DNA from 3 places in the Agarivorans sp. JK6 genome. Region 1 is predicted to be linked to each of the others. Evidence: predicted binding sites of a transcription regulator. Region 1 holds the regulator's gene; each other region holds the start of a gene.
The links. The regulator MetJ, encoded in region 1, represses methionine synthesis genes. The targets are predictions, from matches to a motif close to TAGACGTCTAGACGTCTA.
Positions count from the first base shown of each region.

Region 2: a site for MetJ is predicted at 4,322-4,339, ahead of metK (methionine adenosyltransferase). Genes of this name have one in related genera too.
Region 3: a site for MetJ is predicted at 2,608-2,625, ahead of metE (5-methyltetrahydropteroyltriglutamate--homocysteine S-methyltransferase). Genes of this name have one in related genera too.

Region 1 covers NZ_CP113525.1:438,431-446,733, reverse strand. Annotated here, with positions in the region: gene metL (bifunctional aspartate kinase/homoserine dehydrogenase II) at 1-2,146, opposite strand, end outside; gene metB (cystathionine gamma-synthase) at 2,175-3,332, opposite strand; gene metJ (met regulon transcriptional regulator MetJ) at 3,485-3,784, shown strand; gene OV592_RS02075 (hypothetical protein) at 4,013-4,381, shown strand; gene OV592_RS02070 (DUF3859 domain-containing protein) at 4,762-5,250, shown strand; gene rpmE (50S ribosomal protein L31) at 5,327-5,539, opposite strand; gene priA (primosomal protein N') at 5,780-7,984, shown strand; gene argS (arginine--tRNA ligase) at 8,172-8,303, shown strand, end outside.
Region 2 covers NZ_CP113525.1:3,861,940-3,870,242, reverse strand. Annotated here, with positions in the region: gene OV592_RS17775 (YqgE/AlgH family protein) at 1-231, opposite strand, end outside; gene gshB (glutathione synthase) at 259-1,215, opposite strand; gene rsmE (16S rRNA (uracil(1498)-N(3))-methyltransferase) at 1,216-1,947, opposite strand; gene OV592_RS17760 (hypothetical protein) at 2,131-2,574, shown strand; gene OV592_RS17755 (SprT family zinc-dependent metalloprotease) at 2,571-3,038, opposite strand; gene metK (methionine adenosyltransferase) at 3,130-4,281, opposite strand; gene OV592_RS17745 (hypothetical protein) at 4,642-5,187, opposite strand; gene OV592_RS17740 (chloride channel protein) at 5,461-6,732, opposite strand; gene tkt (transketolase) at 6,939-8,303, shown strand, end outside.
Region 3 covers NZ_CP113525.1:965,505-973,807, forward strand. Annotated here, with positions in the region: gene OV592_RS04540 (YMGG-like glycine zipper-containing protein) at 1-262, shown strand, start outside; gene OV592_RS04545 (GGDEF domain-containing protein) at 319-1,305, opposite strand; gene OV592_RS04550 (LysR substrate-binding domain-containing protein) at 1,450-2,373, opposite strand; gene metE (5-methyltetrahydropteroyltriglutamate--homocysteine S-methyltransferase) at 2,639-4,906, shown strand; gene OV592_RS04560 (MATE family efflux transporter) at 5,010-6,479, shown strand; gene OV592_RS04565 (DUF2375 family protein) at 6,476-6,712, opposite strand; gene OV592_RS04570 (HAD family hydrolase) at 6,867-7,580, shown strand; gene OV592_RS04575 (hypothetical protein) at 7,621-8,295, shown strand.

The DNA.
Region 1 (8,303 bases):
CTAGCATGCTTTGGTCTAACTCGCTCATCGAGTCTAAAAACTGCTCTACCGTTAAGGCCGCTAAATGCTCTGGCACTAACGAGCTAAGCGCAATATCGGCTAGCTCCAACTGTAAACCCGCCTCTCTAGCTAAAATAAGCAACTTGCGCTGCACATCTTTACCAGAAAGATCCTCGCGAGGATCTGGCTCGGTTAAACCTTGATTTAAGGCATCAGCGAGCAATTCAGAAAAGGCCACGGTTCCGTCGTACTGTTGGAACAACCAACTCAAAGTGCCAGAAAATATTCCTGAGATGGTATGAATCTCATCGCCAGAGTCACGCAAACATTGAATACTTTTTTGCACTGGCAAGCCCGCCCCTACCGTGGCGTTACTTAACCATTGAGCACCATGATCACTAAAGGCTTGCTGCAAGGCTGAATAATTAGCTTGCTCACTTGCACCAGCATGCTTGTTAGCGGTAATAAGATGGAAGCCATGTCGAGCAAACTCACCATAATAAGCACTTAATGCCTCACTGGCGGTAATGTCTAACACAGCAAGCTCGTCATAAGGATGACGTTTTAACTTATCAAATATCTCTGGCCAAATAAGTGCAGTATCTGCCTCACTGCTGTTTAGCTGCTCAAGCGCTAAGCCAGCAAAATTTAAATGGCCAGCTTTACTAGAAAACACTCCCGCCAAACACAACTCAATTTGATGTTGCTGCTCCAACTTAGTTTGTTGCTGGCTAAACAACTCAAGCCACTGGCTACCGATGTTGCCTTTACCAAATACCACCAAACCTAACTTGGTTTTTTGCTTGAATAAGTGGCTATGTAAATCTTTTAATAACGGCTCTAAGGTGATTTTTCTCACCACCGCACACAAACTTAGTTTGTCGGCACTAGAGTGAATAAACTCTAATGGCTGCTCAGCCAAATGCTGAAAAAACTGGTAGCACTGCTGCGGGTTATCACATACGCCCGCGCCCACTAGGGCCACCAAACTGTAACCTTCGCTACGCTCAATTTTTTGGATATGAAATTGGCTCGCCAGTTGGTCTATTTTTGCTAAGGCTTCATCTACAAGCTCACAGGTGTAAGCCATACGTAAAGAACCTGTTTCGCTATGTTTATGGCGAGTTGCTGGCGCTAAATGGCTACACGCTAAAGCCTCTAACAACGCGGTGGCGTTGTGAGAAAAATCTTCGGTAAAAGTAAGCTCCAGCAGTACCACATTGTCTACCGAGGTAACAATTTTAGCGCTGTGACTGTTTGCGCCTTTACGGTGAATTAAGGTTTGCCCGTCGTTGGGAGCGTAGCTGCAACGCAAGTTCACTTTTTGGCGAGAGCGCGCCAGTGGCTCTAAGGTGCGCGCATGCAATACCGAGGTACCAATGCGCGATAATTCTGCAGCTTCATTCAACGCAAGGTTTTCAAGCAATACCGCATCTTTCACTAAACGTGGATCAGCACTGTAAATACCGGCTACATCACTCCAAATCGTAGTAGACACAGCATCGGCCAAGGCAGCTAACTCGGTAGCCGAGTAATCACTGCCGTTGCGACCTAAAGTCACGGTACGTTGTTCACTATCACTACAAATAAACCCCGTTACCACTATACGGCACGCGGCTTTTTCAGCTAAACATTTAGCTAATAACGGTGCGCTTTGCGCAACATCCACTTGCGGTTGAGTAGATAACTCCGCTTTAAAAAACTGGCGAGAATCTAACCACTCGGCTTGGCAATCTTGAGCACTTAATAAAGCAGCTAATAAACGTGCAGACCAACGCTCGCCAAAAGACAATACTTCATTACAGGTAAAGGCTGTAAGCTCACCTTCAAGAATACTAGCAATTTGGTGATGCTCGCCATCAAGCGCTGTTAGGATCGGTTTGGCAGCGGCTTCATCAAGAAGCTCATTCACCAACTTGCTTTGAAATTCAATTAAACCGGTTAGCGCATCTGCTGCGGCATTATCGGCTTGTTTAGCCAACTCAATAATATTGATTAAACGGTTAGTGGTTTTACCCGCTGCCGATACCACAATTAAATCCTGTGCTTGAGTATGCTCGGCCACAATGGCCGCCACCCGCTTAAAGCACCCTGCATCAGCTAAGCTGCTGCCACCAAATTTATGCACATGTCTATTTACCGACATGACTTACCTCTCTACAACGCTGGTAAAACTACAGCTGGGCAAAGGCCTGCTGTAAATCATTAACTAAGTCTTGCGAATCTTCCAAGCCTACCGATACCCGCAATAACTGATTAGAAATGCCAGCCTCTGCTAGCGCTTCCGCCGACATGGCAGCGTGCGTCATGGTAGCCGGATGAGCAATTAGACTCTCTACGCCACCTAAAGATTCCGCCAAAGAAAACAACTGTAAGCTTTTTAAAAACTTAACCATTTGGCTTTCTTCTAAATTCAATTCAAAACTGAACATAGCACCAAAGCCTTTTTGCTGGCTTTGCGCTAAAACATGCCCAGGATGCTCTGGTAAACCTGGATAGTAAATCGCGCCCACCGCTTGTTGCTGCTGTAAACATTCCACCAAGGCTTGGGCATTTTGTTGGTGTACATTCATTCGTGCTTTAAGGGTACGTAAACCACGCAAAGTAAGGTACGAATCAAAAGCCGAACCCGTTAACCCTAAACAGTTTGCCCACCACGCCAATTGCTCGGCCAGTTCTTCGTTGGCCGCAACCACCATACCGGCCACCACATCCGAGTGGCCGTTAATGTATTTAGTGGCCGAGTGCACCACAATGTCGGCACCTAACAAAATTGGCGTTTGCAAAGCAGGCGACAAGAAGGTGTTGTCTACCACCACCAATGCGCCTGCAGCATGTGCCTGCTCGGCAATGGCTTTAATGTCTACAATTCGAAGCAAAGGGTTACTTGGGGTCTCTAACCATACCAATTTAGGCTTCTTAGCCAATAGCTGAGCTAGAGCTGCGTCATCGTTTTGATCAACAAAAGCCACTTCAAAAGCATTCTTTTTAGCTAGGCTGTCGAATAAACGGTAGCTACCACCGTAACAATCATGCGGTGCAACCAATAAATCGCCTGGCTCAAGCAAGGCAGTAACAAGGTTAACCGCCGACATACCGGTGTTAGTAATTACCGCACCAGCACCATGTTCTAAATCGGCAATCGCCTCGGCTAAAATGTGGCGAGTAGGATTACCCGAACGGCTATAATCAAACTGGCGTTTTTGGTTAAAATCAGCAAAGCTGTAGTTACTCGACAAATAAATAGGCGGCACTACCGCACCGTGTTGGGTATCACTTTCAATACCGCTGCGCACTGCTATAGTAGCCGCTTGTAGATCTTTTAAAGACATTGCTGATTTACTCCCTCAATTTATCCTGCCACTTTACCACCAGCAAATAAGACGTCAACACTTCTAGACGTCTAAATGTCTTTGCTGTTGGATTGCTAAGTCGCATTTCCCCCGTTACAATAGGGTCTCTTTAGTTTGGTGTGTATTGCAGAATGTCTACAGATTGGAATGGTGAGTGGATCAGCCCTTACGCTGAGCACGGTAAAAAAAGCGAACAAGTAAAAAAAATCACAGTATCTATCCCACTAAAAGTGCTAAAGATATTGACCGATGAGCGAACCCGTAGACAAATAAATAACCTACGCCACGCCACCAACAGTGAGCTACTTTGCGAAGCATTTTTGCACGCCTACACAGGCCAGCCGCTCCCCGATGACGCCGACTTGCAAAAAGACAAGCCAGACCCAGCCTTAGAAAAAGCCGCCCAAGCAGAATTGGATAAAGAAGATTAAGACTTTAAAAAGCCGCTCACCGAGCGGCTTTTTTATTGCCTAAACCCAGCGTACAACAAACTATTTTCACCAACTATTACTCATAAACTGTAATCAAATTGGGGGCTTACCGGTCTGTAAACAGGCTCTTAATTTAAAATAGGTAAAAGGATGAAAACGTCGTACCCACCTCAGTTAGCCTCAAAGCTATCACTTGGCCTTTTATGTTTAAGGCTAAGCATTGCCCTCGTGTTTACAATATGGGCATTAGATAAAGTACTTGTACCAGAGCATGCTATAAAAGTGTTCTCTGGTTTTTACGGATTAAATTTAACCACCAATACACTTATTGCCATGGGTCTTGCACAACTCGCCTTTATCGCAGCCTTTACCTTAGGTTTATGGAAAAATATCACCTACCTTGCGGTGTTGGTACTGCATGCTGGTTCAACATTTTCTTCATTTGCTAAGTATCTAGACCCATTTAATAACTTATTGTTCTTTGCTGCTTGGCCAATGCTAGCTGCATGCTTAGTTCTCTATGTGCTGCGAGATTATGATACTTGGACCTTGGGTAAAGCTCACTCTTTAGAGCAGAGAGAAGAAGCCAACAACTAACTACTAATTGATAAAACGAAGCCGCTGATTAAGCGGCTTTTGTTGCTTTATCTTACTTAAGGCTATGCTTGCCTCCAATTACTCTATCCTTCATCCGATAGCGCAACCCACCCGTTTCGCCTTCGGCGACGTCATTTTTCTTTGCCGACCAAAGAAAATGAAGCAAAAGAAAGGTTGCCCCGCATTATCTGAACACTCAGGAGACACTAAATATGAAGTGAAAGTTTGTACTGCGTTTGCTAATGAGTTCAGCTGCGTATGTCTAACTTCGAAAGAAAATAAGCTCAGCAAAACATTAAGCAATCGACTTTCTAGTTTAGTTAGTTATCATCCTCAAAAAAATTTCTATTTTAAGTCAGTTAATAACGTCAAGGATGATCATGAAAAAGCTATACACAGCTGCGCTAATTCTATTAGCAGGATGTGCCAGTACTGAATCAAATACCGAAGTAACTTCAACAATTCTCGACTACGGGATTTACGGGCAATCAAGTCTCACAGGAGAATACTCAGCAAGCAATACGCCAAACGATTCGGTACTAACGGGTAAGAGTGGAAAAGTCACTAAGCAAACAACTGAGATAGCAGCTCAAGTGGGTACAACTTTTGGTTATTGTTTTGAAGTAAAAGCTGGACAAAAAAAGGTTGAAGTAACTAAATCGATTACCAGCCCTGAAATGATAGATGATGACGGGAAAATCTATACTTCGATGTCATACAGTAAAACGCTAAAACTAAAAAACGGGACAACGAGTAATTGTCATTTCTACTTCATCGAAGAAAAATGGGAAGCTGTTACTGGTGACTGGTTATTTGAAGTATTCCATGAAGGTAAACTTCTAACTAAAAAGCAATTTAGCTTAATCTAAAAACTATTAAGCCCCAGACACAAAAAAAGCGCCCTTAGGCGCTTTTTTTTTGCTGTGTAGCGTAAATAAGGCTGGCTTATTTTTTGCCCAATACAGCGAATTTCTTGTTGAAACGATCAACACGACCACCGGTATCAACGTTACGTTGCTTACCAGTGTAGAACGGGTGACATTTGTCACATACGTCTAGGAACATTGCGCCAGTGCGAGTAGATTTAGTTTCGATTACGTTACCGCAAGAACAAGTAGCAGTAAGTACTTCGTAAGTTGGGTGGATATCAGTTTTCATGGATTACCTCAATACTTGGGCCGTATCGCCATCTGGTCGCCACAATTGACACCAAACACCATACGAAAGCAACTCTATCAGAGCCTATAAATTTTAGGTGGCGGATCATATAAGAAGCCACCTAGCATAGCAAGCACCCAACAACAAAAAGCGGGCAAAAATTCGCCAAACGCTTAATTTGCTCCGCAAGGTGCTCTGCCAGTAGAATGAGACAGGTTTTTTGCTTGAGTTTATTCATTAGTGTCGATTGTTCGTGTTGCCTTAGCTATTCCCCTGCGTCGCCTTTTTGATTACAGCGTGCCAGCAAACACTCCAATGCCAGCCATTGGTACTCGGGTAAAGGTGCCTTTTGGTAAAGGCGAAAAAGTGGGTTTGGTTATAGAACACCCCAGCGATAGCGACATTGCCGAAGATAAACTTAAACCTTTTAGTGAATCACTCGATCAACAAGCATTGTTACCAGAAAGCCTATTTAAGCTACTTAATTGGGCTAGCTCTTATTATCACCACAGCCTGGGAGATGTGATCAGCCAAGCCTTGCCGGCACTTTTACGCAAAGGTGAGCCAGCCAAAGCTAAAAGCATTGTAGTGTGGCGTTTAAGTGAGCAAGGCAAAGTGGCCGATCTAGCAAACTTTACCCGCGCCCCCAAGCAAGGGGTTGTATTAGGCAGCTTGCAACAGCAAGAAGATGGCCAGCTGAGTGACGAACAATGCAAGCAACAAGAATTATCCCGTACTGCCATTAAAGCGCTAGTAGATAAAGGTTTTATCGAAAAACATGAGATTACGCCCGCGCCAGCGCTGTGGTCCAAAAGCGATACCGACAACCAAGCCTCGCTAAAACTTAATGCAGAACAAGCCATTGCGGTGGCGGCTGTTAATCAAAGCATTGGCAGTTTTCAGGCCTTTCTTATCGAAGGTATTACCGGCTCGGGCAAAACCGAGGTGTATTTAAATATCATTGCCGAAGTGCTCGCTCAAGGTAAACAAGCCTTAGTATTGGTGCCCGAAATTGGCTTAACGCCACAAACCTTAGCGCGCTTTGCCGAGCGCTTTAAAGTGCCGGTTTATGCGATTAACTCAGGTTTAAACGACACCGAGCGTTTTACCGCATGGCTTAAAGCCAAACAAGGTGAAGCAGGCATTATTATTGGCACGCGTTCGGCAGTATTCACTCCCATGAAAAACCCCGGGGTAATTATTATCGATGAGGAGCACGACAGTTCTTTTAAGCAGCAAGACAGCTTTCGCTACCACGCGCGCGATTTAGCCATAGTGCGTGCCCGCTTAGAAAAAATGCCGGTAGTGTTAGGCTCTGCCACCCCATCGCTAGAAAGCTTGCATAATGCGCTAAGCGGCCGTTACTCACACTTAGAACTAAAGCAACGCGCCGGTAATGCAGTATTGGCCGAGCAACAATTACTGGATATTCGCCAGCAGCCACTATCGTCAGGTTTATCACCAGCATTAATTAAAGCCATGCGCATTGAGTTAAAAGCTGGCCGCCAAGTAATGCTGTTTTTAAATCGCCGCGGTTACGCCCCTGCGTTGCTGTGCCATGAGTGTGGCCACGTATGTGAATGTGAGCGCTGTGAGGCCTACTTTACCTATCATCAGCAACCTCGCCACTTGGCTTGTCACCACTGTGGCAGCCAAAAAGCCGTGCCACACCAATGTGAGAAATGCGGCTCAACCAACTTGGTGACTACAGGTTTAGGCACCGAGCAGTTGCAAGAAGCCTTGCTGGAGATTTTCCCCGAATACAAAGTGGCGCGCATCGACCGCGACAGTACCCGCCGCAAAGGCAGCTTAGAACAGTTGCTGGACGATATTCACAACAACCAATACCAGATTTTAATTGGCACCCAAATGTTGGCCAAGGGCCACCACTTTCCAAATGTAACCTTGGTTGCCTTATTAGACATAGACCACGCGCTGTTTTGCTCTGATTTTCGCGCGCCAGAACGCTTAGCCCAACTTTACGTTCAAGTAGCTGGCCGAGCTGGTCGAGCGAATCTGCTGGGTAAGGTGTTATTGCAATCTCACCACCCTGAACACGAGCTGTTGCAAGACCTTATCAACAACGGTTACCAACATTTTGCTCGCTTTGCCTTAAGCGAGCGTAAAGATACCGAGCTACCGCCCTTTAGCTTTCAAGTGCTGTTTCGCTTTGAAGCTGCCGATGGCAACGCAGTTAACGAGCTTAGCCAACAGCTATACCAACTTGCTCAACCGTTACAGCAGGGCGAAACGTGGGTATTTCCGCCCTGCCCTGCGCCACAAGCTCGCCGTGCGGGTAAGTTTCGTATGCAACTGTTGATTCAAGCCGAACAACGCCCGCAATTGCACCAATTGGTTTATCGCCTGTTGCCTCAACTAGAAAGCTTAAAACTAAGCCGCAAAGTACGTTGGTCACTGGATATCGACCCTTACGACATGCAATAAATCTAAGGCTTTTTGTAAGGCTTAAAAGATCAATCTCTCGCCAAGCAGCACCTAGGATCTTCGGTGATTTCCCCTAGCTTCCAAAACTAAGGCTAATTAGCCCAGATAAGAGATAGTTTTCGTCACAAATTGTCGGTAAAATGCCCGCTTTGTACAATTTATTTACGCGAGATTGGTGCCAACCTACATGAAAGAGCTTATTCAACAACTTCTGGAACAAACGGTCACAGCCCTAAAACAACAGCAGGTGCTGCCTGAAGGATTCGAACCACGTATCCAAGTAGACCGAACCAAAGATAAAGCTCACGGTGATTTAGCC
Region 2 (8,303 bases), 1.3 Mb from region 1:
AGGACCGCCTTGATAAACCGGGCGGTCCAAATCTTCACGGATCATTTCTACTTGGTCTTGCAGTTCTATTTGTTGCAGCAGCGATTCTACCGACAAGTCTACCGGTACATTAATCACCAGGCCCATTGCGCCTTCTTCATTATGTTCACACATATAGACTACCGAGCGTTTGAAGAAGGGGTCTTCTAGGCTAGGCATGGCGATTAAAAACTGATTCTGCAAAGTGTTCATTGCGTCCAAATTAACCCTTTTAACTACTTAGGTTGATGATTTAAGTCTAGCTTCTATTGCATCCATTAACTTACCGGTAATGGAAATATCGTAGGCTGCTTCAATTTCTTTGATGCAGGTAGGGCTAGTGACGTTTATTTCAGTCACCTTATCGCCAATCACATCTAAGCCTACAAATACTAAGCCTTTTTCTTTTAGAGCCTGGCCTATGGCATTAGCGATGTGCCAGTCACTGTCTGATAGTGGTTGAGCAACACCTCGGCCACCTGCAGCCAAGTTGCCACGGGTTTCGCCTTTCGATGGAATGCGCGCTAAGCAATAGGGCATAGGCTCGCCATCTACGATCAAAATGCGTTTATCGCCATCTACAATCTCTGGGATGAATTTCTGCGCCATGCAGTACTCTTGACCATGATTAGTGAGCGTTTCGAGTATCACGCCAACATTTGGGTCGCCTTCTTTTAGGCGAAAGATAGATGCGCCGCCCATGCCATCTAGCGGTTTCATAATGACGTCTTTGTGTTGCTGGTGGAAAGCTTTTAAGCGCGGCATATCACTGCTAACTAGCGTAGTTGGGGTAAACTCGGCAAACCAAGCAGTAAACAATTTCTCGTTAGCGTCGCGTAAGCTTTGCGGCTTGTTAATGATTAAGCTGCCCTCAGCTTCAGCGCGCTCTAAAATATATGTAGCGTAGATAAACTCGGTATCAAATGGAGGATCTTTACGCATTAAAATGACATCTAGCTCACTCAAGCTTTGATCCACTTCACTGCCTAATTCATACCATGATTGCTCGTCATGTTGTACGGCTAATGGGCGCATATTCGCTGCAGCTCTGCCGCCATCTAAATAGAGATCTTGCATCTCCATGTAGTAAATCTCGTAGCCGCGTGATTGAGCTTCTAGCAACATGGCGAAACTAGAATCTTTTTTGATGTTAATGTCGGCGATGGGATCCATCACGATACCAAGTTTAATGCTCATTTATGCTAAGTCTCCAAATTGACATTGCAAAGCGGTTATAGCCGTAAGGGCTGCGGTTTCGGTTCGCAGTACCCGCGGCCCTAAAATTGTCTCTTGAAACTGATGCTGATTGCAGTTCTCAATTTCTTGCTCGCTTAAGCCACCTTCTGGCCCAATAAGTAGCCTTACTCCGTGTTCAGGAGTTGGCAGGGTCTTAATGCTATATGGGGCCTTTGGGTGCAAATTCAACTTCATAGCGGCAGACTCTTCACTGGCCCATTGCTCTAGGCTTTGTAGTGGTGCTATTTCTGGCACAACACTGCGCCCCGACTGCTCGCAAGCAGCAATAGCAATTTTTTGCCATTGTTGGCGCTTCTTCTCAAAGCGCTCTTGGTTGAGCTTGACCCCACAACGCTCGCTGGTGAGAGGAGTGATTTTATTTACTCCCAATTCCACAGATTTTTGAATGGTAAATTCCATTCTGTCACCACGAGAAATCACTTGGCCTAGATGGATATGCAGAGGAGACTCGCTAGGGTTAGCGGTAGCTGCGGTAATTTTCACCGACACATGCTTTTTACTGGCGCTTTCTATTTGTGCTGCGTAGTTATTGCCATCGTTATTAAACAGCTCAAGTTGCTGGCCTGTTTCCATGCGCAGTACCCGCCCAACGTGATTGGCTGCTTCATCATCAAGCTCTGTGACCATGTTTAGCGAGAGCGGCTGAGAGTGGAAAATTCGTGGAATGCGCATGGTGAAAAATAGGCCCTTTGGGTTGTTGTAATGGTTAAGGATTTGACCGTTAAAGGATAAACCTAAAAAGTAGTTAAGCCTAGAATAGCAAAACTAGAATTACAGTTATTTTGTATTATTTGTTGATTTATATCCTGATTCCTTCATATTGTTGCTTTTGTCGATAACGAAAAGGAAATCGTGTTGTTTATTAAATGGACTTTACCTCTAGCCTCTTTATTTCTCTTTAGTGGCTGTGCGAACCTAAATCAAAATGCAGAGAGCATTGCGTTGGCTTATCAAGCTGATCCTGCATCTTCAATATCAGAAGAGACCAAGGAGCTGGTATTAAGCCATTGTAATACCGACGTGGAAACTCCTCCTTATTTACGCCAGCAATGTTATTTCAAAGGAGATGTTTTGGTTATTGAACGCAGGCTTCGTGATAAACGTAGGGGCTGGACTGCAAATTCAGTCGGTATAATGGAAAGCTGGCTTACTAAAGTTGTTTGTGACGAAAGTAATTACTTAGAGAACTCTGCACTTAACGATGGCTTAGGCTTTATGGTTGACCTTAAAGGTGGTCGTAATGGCTTACCTACGAAGGTGATTTCAAAAGAGAGTTGTATAGCGAGTGAACAAACTTAGCATTGAAAGAGTGGTTGTTGGCAGTTTCGACATTGATAACTGGCCCCTTTTAGCACTTTGTTATGACGCCGAACGCTTAATTGATGAACTTGGCAGGCACAGCGATATTCAAAACTGCTTAGCTGTAGTTGTTCTAGTGAGTAGTTGTGAGTGGTAGCTGCGGGGCAGTTAAAAACCTGCTGCATTATCTGTTGCCATTCTACACCGTGGGGTTTTACTCGACCGTAAACCGCGTGGCAGACCAGATGAGCCACTTCATGAGGGACGGTTTGTGCTAAAAAGTGTTCTGGTTGCTGCTGATAAAAGTGGGCGTTAAAACGCAAGCGCCATTGGCTTAAATTGGCACTGCCCGCCACTTTACTTTTTCGCGATGACAGCACCAGCTCGGGGCGCTGAAAGCTTTGCTTAAAATAGCTTTCAGCCAGCCTAAAGCACTGTTCTACTTGATGAGTTAATTGCTGCACAAATTGAATTCTTAGACTTAGCCAATAAAAAAGCCGAAAGGATAATCGACGATTATACGCTTTCGGCTTAATTTAACGAGTGAGCAATAGCTTATAAGCCAGCTTCACTCTTTAGTAGTTCTGCTTTATCAGTCGCTTCCCAAGGGAACTCTTCACGACCAAAGTGACCGTAAGCAGCGGTTGCTTTATAGATTGGGCGCTCCAAATCTAGCATGCTTAAAATACCGTAAGGGCGCAGGTCAAAGTGCTTACGCACTAGAGCCACTAATTTGTCATCGGCAATTTTGCCAGTGCCAAAGGTATCAATGCTGATTGAAGTCGGCTCCGCTACACCAATTGCATACGATACTTGAATCTCACAGCGATCGGCTAAACCTGCGGCAACAATATTTTTAGCTACATAGCGGCCAGCATATGCGGCACTGCGGTCAACTTTTGAAGGATCTTTACCAGAGAATGCACCGCCACCATGACGTGCCATGCCGCCGTAAGTGTCTACAATAATTTTACGACCGGTTAAGCCACAATCACCCATTGGGCCACCAATTACAAAGCGGCCAGTAGGGTTAATGTGAAACTGGGTCTTATCGTTAAGCCACTGTGCAGGTAGTACTGGCTTAATGATTTCTTCCATTACGGCTTCACGTAAATCGGTAGTAGAAATACTGTCACAGTGCTGTGTAGACAAAACTACAGCGTCAATGCCAGTGATAATGCCATTCTCGTAAGCAAAGGTAACTTGTGATTTAGCATCTGGGCGTAACCAGTCAAGCGTGCCATTTTTGCGCACTTCTGCTTGGCGCTTAACCAGCAAGTGTGAGTAAGTAATTGGTGCAGGCATTAACACGTCGGTTTCGTTGGTGGCATAACCAAACATTAAACCTTGGTCACCAGCGCCTTGATCTTCTGGGCGTGAGCGGTCTACACCTTGGTTAATGTCTGGGCTTTGTTTGCCCACAACGTTAAGCACAGCGCAAGAGTCAGCATCAAAACCCATATCTGAGTGGGTGTAGCCAATGTCACGTACTGTTGAGCGAGCAAGTTCTTCGATATCAACCCAGGCTGAGGTATTGATTTCGCCGCCTACCATTACCATGCCGGTTTTTACATAGGTTTCACAGGCTACACGTGCCTTTGGGTCTTGCTCTAAGATTGCGTCCAATACTGCATCGGAGATTTGATCTGCAATTTTGTCTGGATGCCCTTCAGACACTGATTCTGAAGTAAATAAATGAGTAGCCATGTTTATATCTCGTAAATGGAATTATATACGTATGGATGTTTTACCATCTGGACGTCTATTCTAAGTGAGGGGTAAAAGATTTGCTAGCGCTTATTAATGAAAATAATTCACATTGGCCGATTAGTTTTATTGAATTTGTCCATTAATACGCAGGCTTTCAATTTTAAGATCTTAGCAAAAACTATTTTGTTGCTAATCGCTTAGCTATCTTTAGGGGCTGGTGGTATGTCAGAACGGCAGATACAGAGCACTGCATAGAAAAGACTATAGATGGTGGTTGTTAGAGCTTAGCTTGAACTACAAATCACTTAGCCACTTTGAAAGCGGCTAAGTGTACAATTTTGAGTGCAAGTTGCGTTGTTAGGGTTTGCTCAGCTCGTGCTTGATCCAGTTGCTCATGTTTTGCCTGGTTTCAAGTCCGGTTTTTCGAGCGATTTCTTCGTCGCCACGCACAATCACTACGACCGGCAGAGTAGAAACTTGATACTTGCTACGAGCGGCTCTGTCTTCACTCAAGTTAATTAGCTCAATTTTTTTGTCGTTCTGCTGGTTATAAAGCAGCACTAAATCAGCTTGAATTTTACTTTGGTCATTTCGGTCATGCACAAAAGAGACTAAGCGAATCGGAGGACGAGGGCTACGGGTTAAATCTAGGCACTGGCCGCCATCATCGTATTCTTTACATGACCAAACAAAGTCGTGGTACTTAAGAGTTTGTGAATAGAAGTATTGGCCAGCATCGAACTTTTTGATGCTAGGTATGTGCTTGGTCGTTTCACCATGTTCATCGGTGAAGCTTTTAATCACTCTACTATTAGCTTGAAAGGTGGTGGTGTCGGTATTTACGGCAGCAAAAACGTGACCTGAAAACCAAGCCATTATTAACAGTACAACTGGGCGGCGCATAAAAAAAATCCCTATAAAATACAAAGCCACTATTAATATCCGTGTCATTCTAGAACACTTAAGCCTGCAAGCCTATCGTATTTTTCTGTGATACCGTTCTCATTTTCATTTCGCCTAGTTTTTCCGGTGAATAGCTCCTTTCTTGTCTTATTTGACAGGTATTATCGGCTCATTTTTGCTGGTTAGGGTTTTGCTATTTGTAATGCTGGGACTGAGCTATTCGTTTCTGCATTTGTTGGGAGAGCGCTGCTCAGTTTATCTAGCTACTTACATTTAACTTTGCTGCAACTGTTCACTATCTAGCGTTTTGTTTTCTTCTTTAACTAGAACGGGGCTATTGATTAAGCGGATTTGCGCATTGAGTAGTTGCTGCTCAATTAAACTGGGTGAACGGAAGATATATTTGGCAATAGCACTGGCGCACAAACACGCCACTATGGCTGGAATAACAATTTCAACCTGCATGGTTTGTTCGGTAATTAGTAAAAACGCTGCCCAGGGAGTGCGAAATACTGCGCCAAACATGGCGCCCATACCTACTATCACTAGCATTAAGTCTGCGCTGTTAGGAATAACCTCGCCAATGATACTGCCTAAAATACCGCCAATTACCAACATGGGGCCTAAACTGCCACCGGGTAGGGCAAAGGCTAAAGCTACAGTGGTTAAGATGATCCTAGCTAATAACCAGAGGTGCTGTTGGCCAAGGTCTAGCTCCCAATAAAGTAAACCGTTTGGCGTAATAGGTTCTAAACCTAACCATTGAGGGTTTAGCAGTCCTGCTAAAGCGGTCACACTAGCCGCAATAGTTACTGCATAGTTGCGGTTAAGTTTAGGCATGGCGCGAATAAGCTTAACCAGCAAAGTAGCAAATACACCACACAACATGCCGAGTAAGGCAAACTGCGCTAAACCATGCCATTCAAAAGACTGCGGAGGCAGGTTAATTGTTAACATGCTTCCACCATGCAATTGCGATATAACGCTAGCTGTTGCTGCCACCACCGCTATGGTGGCGATAGAGCGCCAATTAAAGCGGCGCATCACCAATTCATAAGCTATCACCGTACCGGCCAATGGCGCATTAAATAAAGCCGCTACTGCCGCGGCAGTGCCACATGCAACACTTAAGCGTACTTGACCTTCGGTTAAGCGCGCGGAGTAAGACAAATTACTGGCAACAACCGCACTTAGATAACAGGCTGGGCCTACTATTCCCACAGCATAGCCACCCCACGTTAATAGCAGGCCTACCGCAAACTGGTATATCAGGTTACCCCAGTGCAGCTGCCCCTCATCAAAGTGATATGCCTTCACTACAAAAATTAAACCCACTTGTTTGTAAAGACTAAATAAGCGCTCAAACAACAGAATACAAATAGCTGCAATAAAGGGCAGTGAATAAGCAGGTAAGGGCGAATCAAGAAACTGATTAGGATTTAGGTGGGCGAGATCACTAAACAATAATGCTAAGCCACTGGAGAACAAACCTATGAACAGGTAAACAAAAAAACTGCGGCTGCGAAAAGCAAAGTTGTTCGCCATTTTTTGTTTAACGTCCTTGTTTGGTTCTTATATCAAGACTTTATCACGAAGATTCAAACTGTAAATATGCGATTGCTTAAGCATTCAGCAGAAAAAATGCATAAAACTGGAGATTCTTTTTAGATAAATATTGAGTAACACCGTTGACTTTGTGACAATACGCGCCTCTCGATACCCAATAGCCCTAATATTTGCAGGAGAAATTCATGTCTTCTCGTCGTCAATACGCCAACGCTATTCGTGCTTTAAGCATGGATGCAGTTCAGCAAGCTAACTCTGGTCACCCTGGTGCACCAATGGGAATGGCAGACATTGCTGAAGTTCTATGGCGCGACTTTTTGAAACATAACCCAACTGACCCAAACTGGGCAGACCGTGACCGCTTTATTCTATCTAACGGCCATGGCTCAATGTTGCTGTATTCTCTACTGCACCTTTCTGGGTATCAGCTACCTATTGAAGAGCTTAAAAACTTCCGTCAGCTGCATTCTAAAACGCCTGGTCACCCAGAGTACGGATATGCACCTGGCGTAGAAACCACCACTGGCCCATTAGGCCAAGGTATTACCAACGCAGTTGGTATGGCGCTAGCCGAGAAAATCTTAGCGGCTCAATTTAACCGCGATGGCTTCCCAGTAGTTGATCACTACACTTACACTTTCCTTGGTGACGGTTGTTTGATGGAAGGTATCTCGCACGAAGCATGTTCTTTGGCGGGTACTCAAGGCTTAGGCAAACTTATCGCATTTTGGGATGACAACGGCATCTCGATTGATGGTGAAGTTGAAGGTTGGTTTACCGATGACACCGTTAAGCGTTTTGAATCCTACGGTTGGCACGTAATTGGTGGCGTAGATGGTCACGACAGTGAAGCTATTAGCGCTGCAATTAAAGCTGCTCAAGCTGAAACTACTCGCCCAACCATGATTTGTTGTAAAACTGTGATTGGTTTTGGTTCGCCAAACAAATCTGGTAGCCACGATTGTCACGGTGCTCCATTAGGCGCTGAAGAAATCGCAGCTGCCCGCGAATTCTTAAACTGGCCACACGCTGCTTTTGATATTCCACAAGATGTTTATCAAGCGTGGGATGCCAAACCTAATGGTGAGAAGGCGCAATCTGAATGGAATCAGTTATTTGCTGGTTATGAAGCTGCTCACCCAGCATTGGCTGCTGAATTTAAGCGTCGTGTTGATGGTCAACTACCTGCCGACTGGAAAGAATTTGCCGATAACTACATTAGCGAGTTGCAAGAAAGCCAAGCTAAAATTGCTACCCGCCAATCTTCACAAAAAACACTAGAAGCCTTTGGTCCTAAATTGCCAGAGCTACTAGGTGGTAGTGCTGACTTAGCGCCATCTAACCTTACTATGTGGTCTGGATCTGAAGCTGTTACTGCTGAAGATGCTTCAGGCAACTACATGCACTACGGTGTTCGTGAGTTTGGTATGTCGGCCATTATGAACGGCATTACTTTGCACGGCGGCCTAAAAGCTTACGGTGCAACTTTCTTAATGTTTATGGAATACGCGCGTAACGCTTTGCGTATGGCTGCATTAATGAAGCAACCT
Region 3 (8,303 bases), 530 kb from region 1:
CACAACGATAAGTTATAACCAGCAACAGGGACATCAGTTAAGTGTGAGTGCTTCAAATCTTGAGAACGATGTTGTGTATGCCGGGGAATTTCAAGCGGCGATGAATCGTTTTAGCTACTATCCTTTGAGCCAAGTTAGTACAGCTAATATGCGCATGGAGTTACGAGTGGTGAGCCCGCAGCTATGGATTGTTGAAACCTACTCACAGCAAGGTAGTGAAGAGAAAATGATCCAGTCTTATCGCTTTAGCAAGATCAGCTAATAAAATTATACTTATAAAGTAACGTTAGTCGTTATTAGCCTATTTAAACGACGTGTTTAAATAGGCTGTTTTGGTGAGCTGGTTTCTACACGCTCAAATTGACTGGGCCAAGTTTGCTTTCTCCCCGCTTGCTTGGCTTGGTATAAACCTTGGTCTGCCCGTTCAATCCAATCATCAATACTCTCACTTTCTTTGATGCTAGCTATACCTGCACTAAAGCTAATCGACAGTTGGTTAGGCGCTAATAAACTAGATATTTTAGCTACGAGCTTCTCGCTAGTTTGGTAGGCAGTATCAAAGTCTGCATCATGCAACATGATAAGAAACTCTTCGCCTCCGTAGCGAAAAACGCGGTCGTTAACGCGGGTGTTTTGTTGCAAAAAGTGGGCAAACCACACTAGTATTTGATCGCCTACATTATGGCCATGTTGATCATTAATGGCTTTAAAATGGTCTAAATCTAAAAGGATAATGCTAGCTTTGATGCCACTGCGTTTATGTTGTTGGGTAGCTTTTAGCAGCTCATCAAACAAGGCTCTGCGGTTGTAGCAGCGCGTGAGGGAGTCTTTAAAAGCGAGTTCTTTGAGTTCGTTATTTTGTTTTACCAGTACCCGCGCTAAGCCCCAAGCAAAAATATGTGAGGCCACTACGCCAATGCTAAAACGTATACCTTGATGAACACCTAAGTGATGAACACCAAGAATTATTGCCAGAATGCTTACAGCCAATACAAGGCGCTCTGCCATTTGCAGCGGTAAGTGGATAAAGCAGGCCAAAATTAATGCGGGAACAAAAAACTCGCCATGCATATTGGGTTGAGTTAGCGCTAATAAAACCGGGGGAATGGCTAGCAATAAGAACCATACGTCGGCAGTTTTGTAATGGTTGGATTCGGGTTTGGTGAATAAGAAGAATAGCGAAACTAAAATGGCCAAGGCGCAGGGTAGTACCACTAAGCCGTACCAAAATACCCCGTTAACTAAATGAGTAATTGAAAAATAAGCACTAGGAATGAAACCTGCCAAATGCATGACAAGGCTCATTTTTCTTTCTGTAAACTCTGCTGGAGACCAGTCAGACACCATCGCAAAAACCTATGCCAAAAAGTTAAAATACGAGCTGGGAGCTTTCCTTATGTTATTAAAAGTAAACTCTTTTTGGCGGATCCGTCAAATCAAATTGACGCTTTATTTTTGCTTAAAGCTTAATGCTCTGCTGCCTTTTAGTTGGCTGAGTGCTTGTTGCAAAATAAGTTCAACAAAGTCTTTTAGCACTGTACTTGATTGAGCGTTTTTACTAAAAGCTGCGTACATGGGGCGCCATAAGGCTTGTTCAAACGACAGCAAGTGCACAAATTGTTGTTGCGCATAATGCTCTACAGCCCAATAAGGCATCGCTGCCACTCCCATTCCTGCTGCGACCATTTGCAGTAACATGGCTGGGTTATCGGCGTGTTTCCATTGTTTTACAGCTACTTGGCTGGGCTGAAGAATGTAACGATATAGGTCTAAGCGTTGTGGCGTTACCGGGTAGCTAATGATGGTCTCTTGGCTTAACTGGGAGGCTTTTACTGTCGCTTGGCTGGTTAAGCGGTGTTGAGGTGGGCAAATAAGTACCATCTCATATTCAAATAAAGGCTCAAAGTGGATTTGCTCCTCTGGGCTTACTTCAGACGTTAGCAGAATGTCAGCTTCCCCACGCTGTAACAAGGGCAGGCCGTTATAGTCTTTATCTTGGCAAAAATGGCTATTTACCTCTGGCCAGGTTTGCTGAAACCGCTGCAAAGCCGGTAATAGCCATTGAAAACAAGCATGACAATCAACACTAATGTTTAAACGTGTTTGCTGTTGTTGGGCGGTGCTAAATTGTTGCTCGGTTTGTTCAATTAAAGGCAGCACTTGCTGGGCTAAACTAAGCAGTTGCTGGCCGTGTTGGGTGAGTTGCAAGGGCTGTTGCTTTCTTAATACTAGGTGACTATTGATGCGTTGCTCTAAGTCTTTTAGCTGGTGAGATAGCGCCGAATCAGTAATAAACAACTTAGCAGCCGCTGACTTTAAAGAAGAGCTAGCAGCAATAGCTTGAATGCAACGTAAATGCTTTATCTCTAACATTTATCTGGCTAGCTCCTTTAAGTGTTTGGGCGAATTTGCAGCTTAGGCAGTTCAGGTTTGTTTGTACATATAAGTGCCAAGGTAGATGGCTTAACATGAATATTTTTCAATATAGATAGGGAGCTTTAATTCTGTATGACAAGTTTTCACTGAATTAAGCAAAGTTGAGAGAAATTCAATTTAACTTGATGGCTTTTCAATTGTGTTGAGGCCTCGCTCTGGTCAATATGGATTTATACATCTAGACGGCTAAAAGGATATTGATATGAGCACTACTCACGTATTGGGTTACCCAAGAATTGGTAAGCAACGAGAACTAAAATTTGCTTTAGAACGCTACTGGCGTGGTGGCTTTTCGCAGCAAGAGTTATTACAAGTTGGCAAAAACATTCGCCAACAAAACTGGCAAGCGCAAAAAGACAGCGGTCAAGCTTGGGTGACCGTCGGCGATTTTGCTTGGTACGACCAAGTACTAAATACCTCATTATTGTTAGGCAACCTGCCTAAGCGTCATCAGTCTGAGCAAATTAACCTAGATAGCATGTTTGCAATTGCTCGAGGCCAACAGGGCTGTGGTTGTAATCATGCGGCATCAGACATGAGCAAATGGTTTAACACTAATTACCATTACATTGTGCCGGAGTTTTCTGAAGACAGTGTATTTAGCCTACAGTGGCAGCAACTGTTTGATGAAATTCGCGAAGCATTTGAGCAAGGCCATGCAGTTAAGCCGGTTATTTTGGGGCCTGTTTCTTACCTGTACCTAGGTAAAAATGACGACCAAGCAGCCAGTGATTTTGACCGTTTGTCGTTATTGCCACAGTTGTTAACGGTTTACCGCGAGATCTTCCAAGCTATTGCTGATTTAGGTGTGGAGTGGGTTCAAGTGGACGAACCTATCTTGGGCCTAGAGCTCGATTCGCAATGGCAAGACGCATTGTTAGCTGCTTATCAAACAAAGCTAAGCCCCACTAAGTTGCTTTTGACCAGTTATTTTGCAGATGTGTTAGACAATGCTGAGGTGATTAAGCAATTGGCGGTAGACGGGCTGCATTTGGATTTATCTGCCGCTCCACAACAGCTTGAGCAAGTACTAACTTGGTTACCTGAATCGTGGGTACTGTCTGCTGGTGTGATTAATGGTCGAAATGTATGGCGAGCAAATTTGCCAGAAATTATCGAGAACTACAGTTCACTTAAAGTTCGTTTAGGCGAGCGCTTGTGGCTTGCCTCGTCTTGTTCTTTGTTACACAGCCCGCTTGACCTAGAGAGTGAAACGGACTTAGGTGATGCTAAGTATCGTTTGGCTTTTGCGGAGCAAAAACTATCTGAGCTGCAAATACTTGATGAAGCGCTAAATGGTGAAGCTGACGCCCTGCGGCTATCTCGCCAATACAGTGCTGCTTTGCAAAACCTTAGCAAGAAAAACAACTCCAGCTTGCAGCAGCGAATTAGCGCCTTAACCCCGGCTGAGCGTGAGCGTACTTTAAGCTTTGCACAGCGCCAAGAGATTCAGCAGCAAAGTTTGCAATTGCCACCCTTGCCAACCACTACCATCGGTTCATTTCCACAAACCAATGAAATTCGCCGTCAGCGTCGCGAATATAAAGCAGGGCAACTAAGCCAAGCCGATTATGATGCTGCGCTTGCGCAACACATTAAGGATGCCATTGAGCGTCAAGAGCGCTTAGATTTGGATGTGTTAGTGCATGGTGAAGCCGAACGTAACGACATGGTTGAGTATTTTGCCGAGCTATTAGATGGCTTTATTGCTAGCCGCTTTGGTTGGGTGCAAAGTTACGGTTCGCGTTGTGTAAAACCAGCAATTATTGTAGATGATATCGAGCGCGCTAAACCTCTTACTATTGAGTGGAGCAGTTATGCGCAATCCTTAACTAACAAGCCGGTTAAAGGCATGTTAACTGGCCCGGTGACTATTTTGACGTGGAGCTTCGCCCGCGAGGATATTAGCCGCGCCAAAATCGCTGAGCAAATCGCTATCGCGCTTAATGACGAAGTGGCTGAGCTGCAACAAGCCGGTATTCAAGTTATTCAAATTGATGAGCCTGCTATTCGCGAAGGTATGCCGCTTAAACGCAGCCAATGGGATGACTACTTAAGTTGGGCGGTATCGGCCTTTAAGTTATCAGCAGCTAGCGCCAAGCCAGAAACGCAGATCCATACTCATATGTGTTACAGCGAGTTTAATGACATTATGCCGGCGGTTGCCGCATTGGATGCCGACGTATTAACCATTGAGACTTCTCGTTCGGCGATGAGTTTGTTGCAGGCCTTTGAGCACTTTGAGTATCCAAATGAAATTGGCCCAGGTGTTTACGACATTCATTCGCCTAACATTCCTAGCATCGATGATATTAAGTCGTTGATTGATAAAGCAGCACAATGGATCCCATTGCAACGCTTGTGGGTAAATCCAGATTGTGGCTTAAAAACCCGTAATTGGCAGGAAACTGAGGCAGCCTTAAACAACATGGTCTTAGCAACCAAAGAGCTACGTGCTAGCTTTAGCTAAACTTAACCAGCAATAGCCCCTTTAATTAAGGGGCTATTTCGCCAATGACTTCGTTTTAATTAGCGCCTACACTAGAAATTACCCAGTTGTTTTGAGAGTTTCTATGCCAAAGGCAAAGTTCGTGTCTGGTGATATTTTTCGCCACATCGTTGTTATGTCCTCCACCAATGCCATTGGCTTAACTGCTTTATTTTTGGTTGATTTAGCCGATCTGTTTTTTATTAGCTTGCTGGGTGAGGCTGAGCTTGCTGCAGCGGTAGGCTACGCCGGAACTATCGCATTTTTTACCACTTCAATTTCTATTGGCTTATCGATTGCAATGACCGCCTTGGTGTCAAAAGCGATTGGCCAGCAAGATAAAGCGCGGGCTAAGCAGTTAGTCACCAATATCTTATTTACTGGTTTTTTGATTAGCGCTGCTTTTGCCGCTTTGGCTTGGTATTTTGCTCCAGAGTTATTGAGCTTGATTGGCGCTAAGGCCAGAACCCATGAACTTGCAGTACAGTATTTAAGAATCTTGCTGCCTTCGCTACCGATTCTTGGTTTGGCCATGAGTGGTGGCGCTGCACTGCGTTCGGTAGGTGATGCAAAACGGGCGATGTGGTCTACCTTGGCGGGTGGGGGCGTAAATGCGGTGTTAGACCCGATATTTATATTTGCGCTTGGGCTTGGTTTACCTGGTGCCGCTATTGCCTCGGTTATCGCGCGCTTTGTGGTTGCAGGTGTTGCCTTGTCTGGGGTGGTCTACAAGCACCAGTTGTTTGCTGGCTTTAGTTTGCAAAAGTGGTTGGAAGATCTGCGCGCTATCTTAAAGGTGGCTGCTCCTGCGATGATGACCAATGTAGCAACTCCCTTGGGCAATGCCTACGTTACTGCTTCTATTGCTATTTTTGGCGATGCCTACGTAGCGGGTTGGGCTGTGGTTGGACGTATAATGCCGGTGGCATTTGGCATGATATTCTCGTTATCTGGCGCCATTGGCCCTATTGTTGGGCAAAACTTTGGTGCAAATAATTACGCTAGAGTACATGAGGCCTTAAGCAAAGCGCTTTGGTTTAACGGTGGGTTTGTTGTTGCTGTGTCGTTAATTTTGCTGTTGGGGCAAAACGTCATTGTGGATGTGTTTGGTGTGGGTGGCGAAGCGGCCACTGTTATTGGCTTCTTCTGTACTTGGATAAGCTTTAGCTTTGTATTTAATGGGGCGATGTTTGTGGCTAACGCTGCCTTTAATAATCTTGGTTACCCAAGCACCTCTACCATGCTTAATTTTGGTAAAGCAACTCTAGGCACAATCCCTTTTGTTTATCTAGGTGGACAGTGGTTTGGCCCGCTGGGTGTGTTGGGTGGTCAAGCAGTAGGAACCGTTGTATTTGGATTATTGGCACTGCGAATGGCTTTTTATATTGTGGCTAGAGTCACCAACAAGCATCAACGTCAATTAGCCGAGCAAGAGCAGCCATTAGAGCCCAGTGTGCCGCTTACGCCATTTTGTTCTAGTCGCGCTTATATGTGTGCGGAAGCTGATTTGGAGGATACAGTATCTTCTACAGATACCGCAGCTGCTAAACCTTAAGCCACAGACAAGGGGCTTACATCAAATCGGTCGCCGAGTAAATTTAGTAAGTCGGCTTGGCCGGCTATCACGGCAACAATAATCTTTCCCTGCTTGTGTTTGCTGGGGATCACCACTCTGCCTTGGCAATTCACAACTTGATCTTTTAACAGCATAGATTGCAGCTGAAAAGGGTTGTCGCTTGGGTAAAAAAGCACGGTAACATCACTTAGGCCAACAGATTGAGTTTTCATGATGAGTCCTTCCAATTGTGTTTTGCCTCAATATAACGTTAGCACTGGCCGATTAGATCACTAGCTTTTGGGGGAAGGCAGAAGGACTTGCTGTAAACAATCGTTGACTTCTTATTTCCTGTCGCTAATCTGACTGAAAATAAAAGGAATACCGATGATTAAACCAATCCAAGCCAAGATGCTAATGTTTGATTTAGACGACACCTTAGTGGATGACGGAGTTGCTACCGAAACCGCCGCTAAAGCTTTGTTTGGTAAATATAATCCCTCGCAAGCTGATGACGCCCTAAGTCATTGGAAGCGTGCGCTAAAACTTCATTATCCAGCTTTTTTACAAGGTAAACTTAGCGCCGCTGAAATGCGCCAAGCCCGCGCGCGCGAGGCTTTGCAAGATAAGAGTTTAAGTGCAGATGCTGCTGAGCAGGCTTTCGAATATTTCATGCAGCAATATATTGATGCAACGGTGTTGTACGGCGATACCTTGGCTTGTTTAGATCAGCTTAAGCAACAAGGCTGGCGCCTAGCGTTAGTATCTAATGGGCCAGAAGATATGCAACAGCGAAAAGTACGCGCAGCTGGCTTGTTCGATTATTTTGAGTTTGTTCTAACCGCAGAAGCGGCTGGTGTTGCTAAACCTAAAGCAAAGATTTTTCAGCAAGCCGCGCAATTGGCCAAGCTTGAGCTTAGCCAATGTTGTTATGTAGGAGACAACTTGGTGAATGATGCTCAAGGCTCCAATGCAGCGGGGATGAGCAGTGTGTGGCTACAAAGAAGCAAGAGCTGTGAACCTGAATATCAGCCATTGGAAAATGTAAACTGGACAATAGCCTCACTAAATCAATTACATCAGTGCATTGGTTTAGCATAAACGTGTTGGTTGGCGGTTTTAAAGGAGTAGTGAAAGCAGTATGGCAATAGTTGGTTTATGGGACTGGTTGGCCGATAGCTTACGTTTTTACCGTCAGCATTTTACTCAATTGGCATTAATGGTTTTGCCCTTTGCTGTTCCTTTTGCCGCACTGCAAAGCCAATATGTTCAAAACCCTAGCGAGCCTTCTACCGCAAATTATTGGATGTTTGTGATAATAGGTTTGTTAATGCAGCCTGTTTATCAAGGTGCGATCATCTTGTACATGCGCGCCCAGTTTAAACAGCAGCCTTGGTCAATTGCTCGCTGCTTTCAAGCTTCATTAAGTATTTGGCCTTTGTTGTTTACGGTAGTGGCAATTTGTTTTGCTTTGGTAATGCTTGGCCTGAGCTTTTTTGTGTTGCCTGGTATTGTTATCGCCAGTCGGTTGTTGGTGGCAGATTTACATTGTGTACTAAATAAAAGCAATCCCGTGGAAGCGATTAGCGCAAGTTGGCGGCAAACCGAAGCCTATAAGTGGCCTTTGCTAGCGGGTGTGATAGTGGTTGCTGGGGTTACAATGATACCGGTTTGGGCTGTGCATCATTGGCTATTAGACAATAACGCCAATGGCATATGGGTGTTTGCCAATCGAGTGTTTGGGCAAGTACTCGAAGCTTTCTTTTTAGTATTTGCCTACCGTGCTTATAGCGCGATGAATGCCAGTGCAGAGTAGTTTAGCTA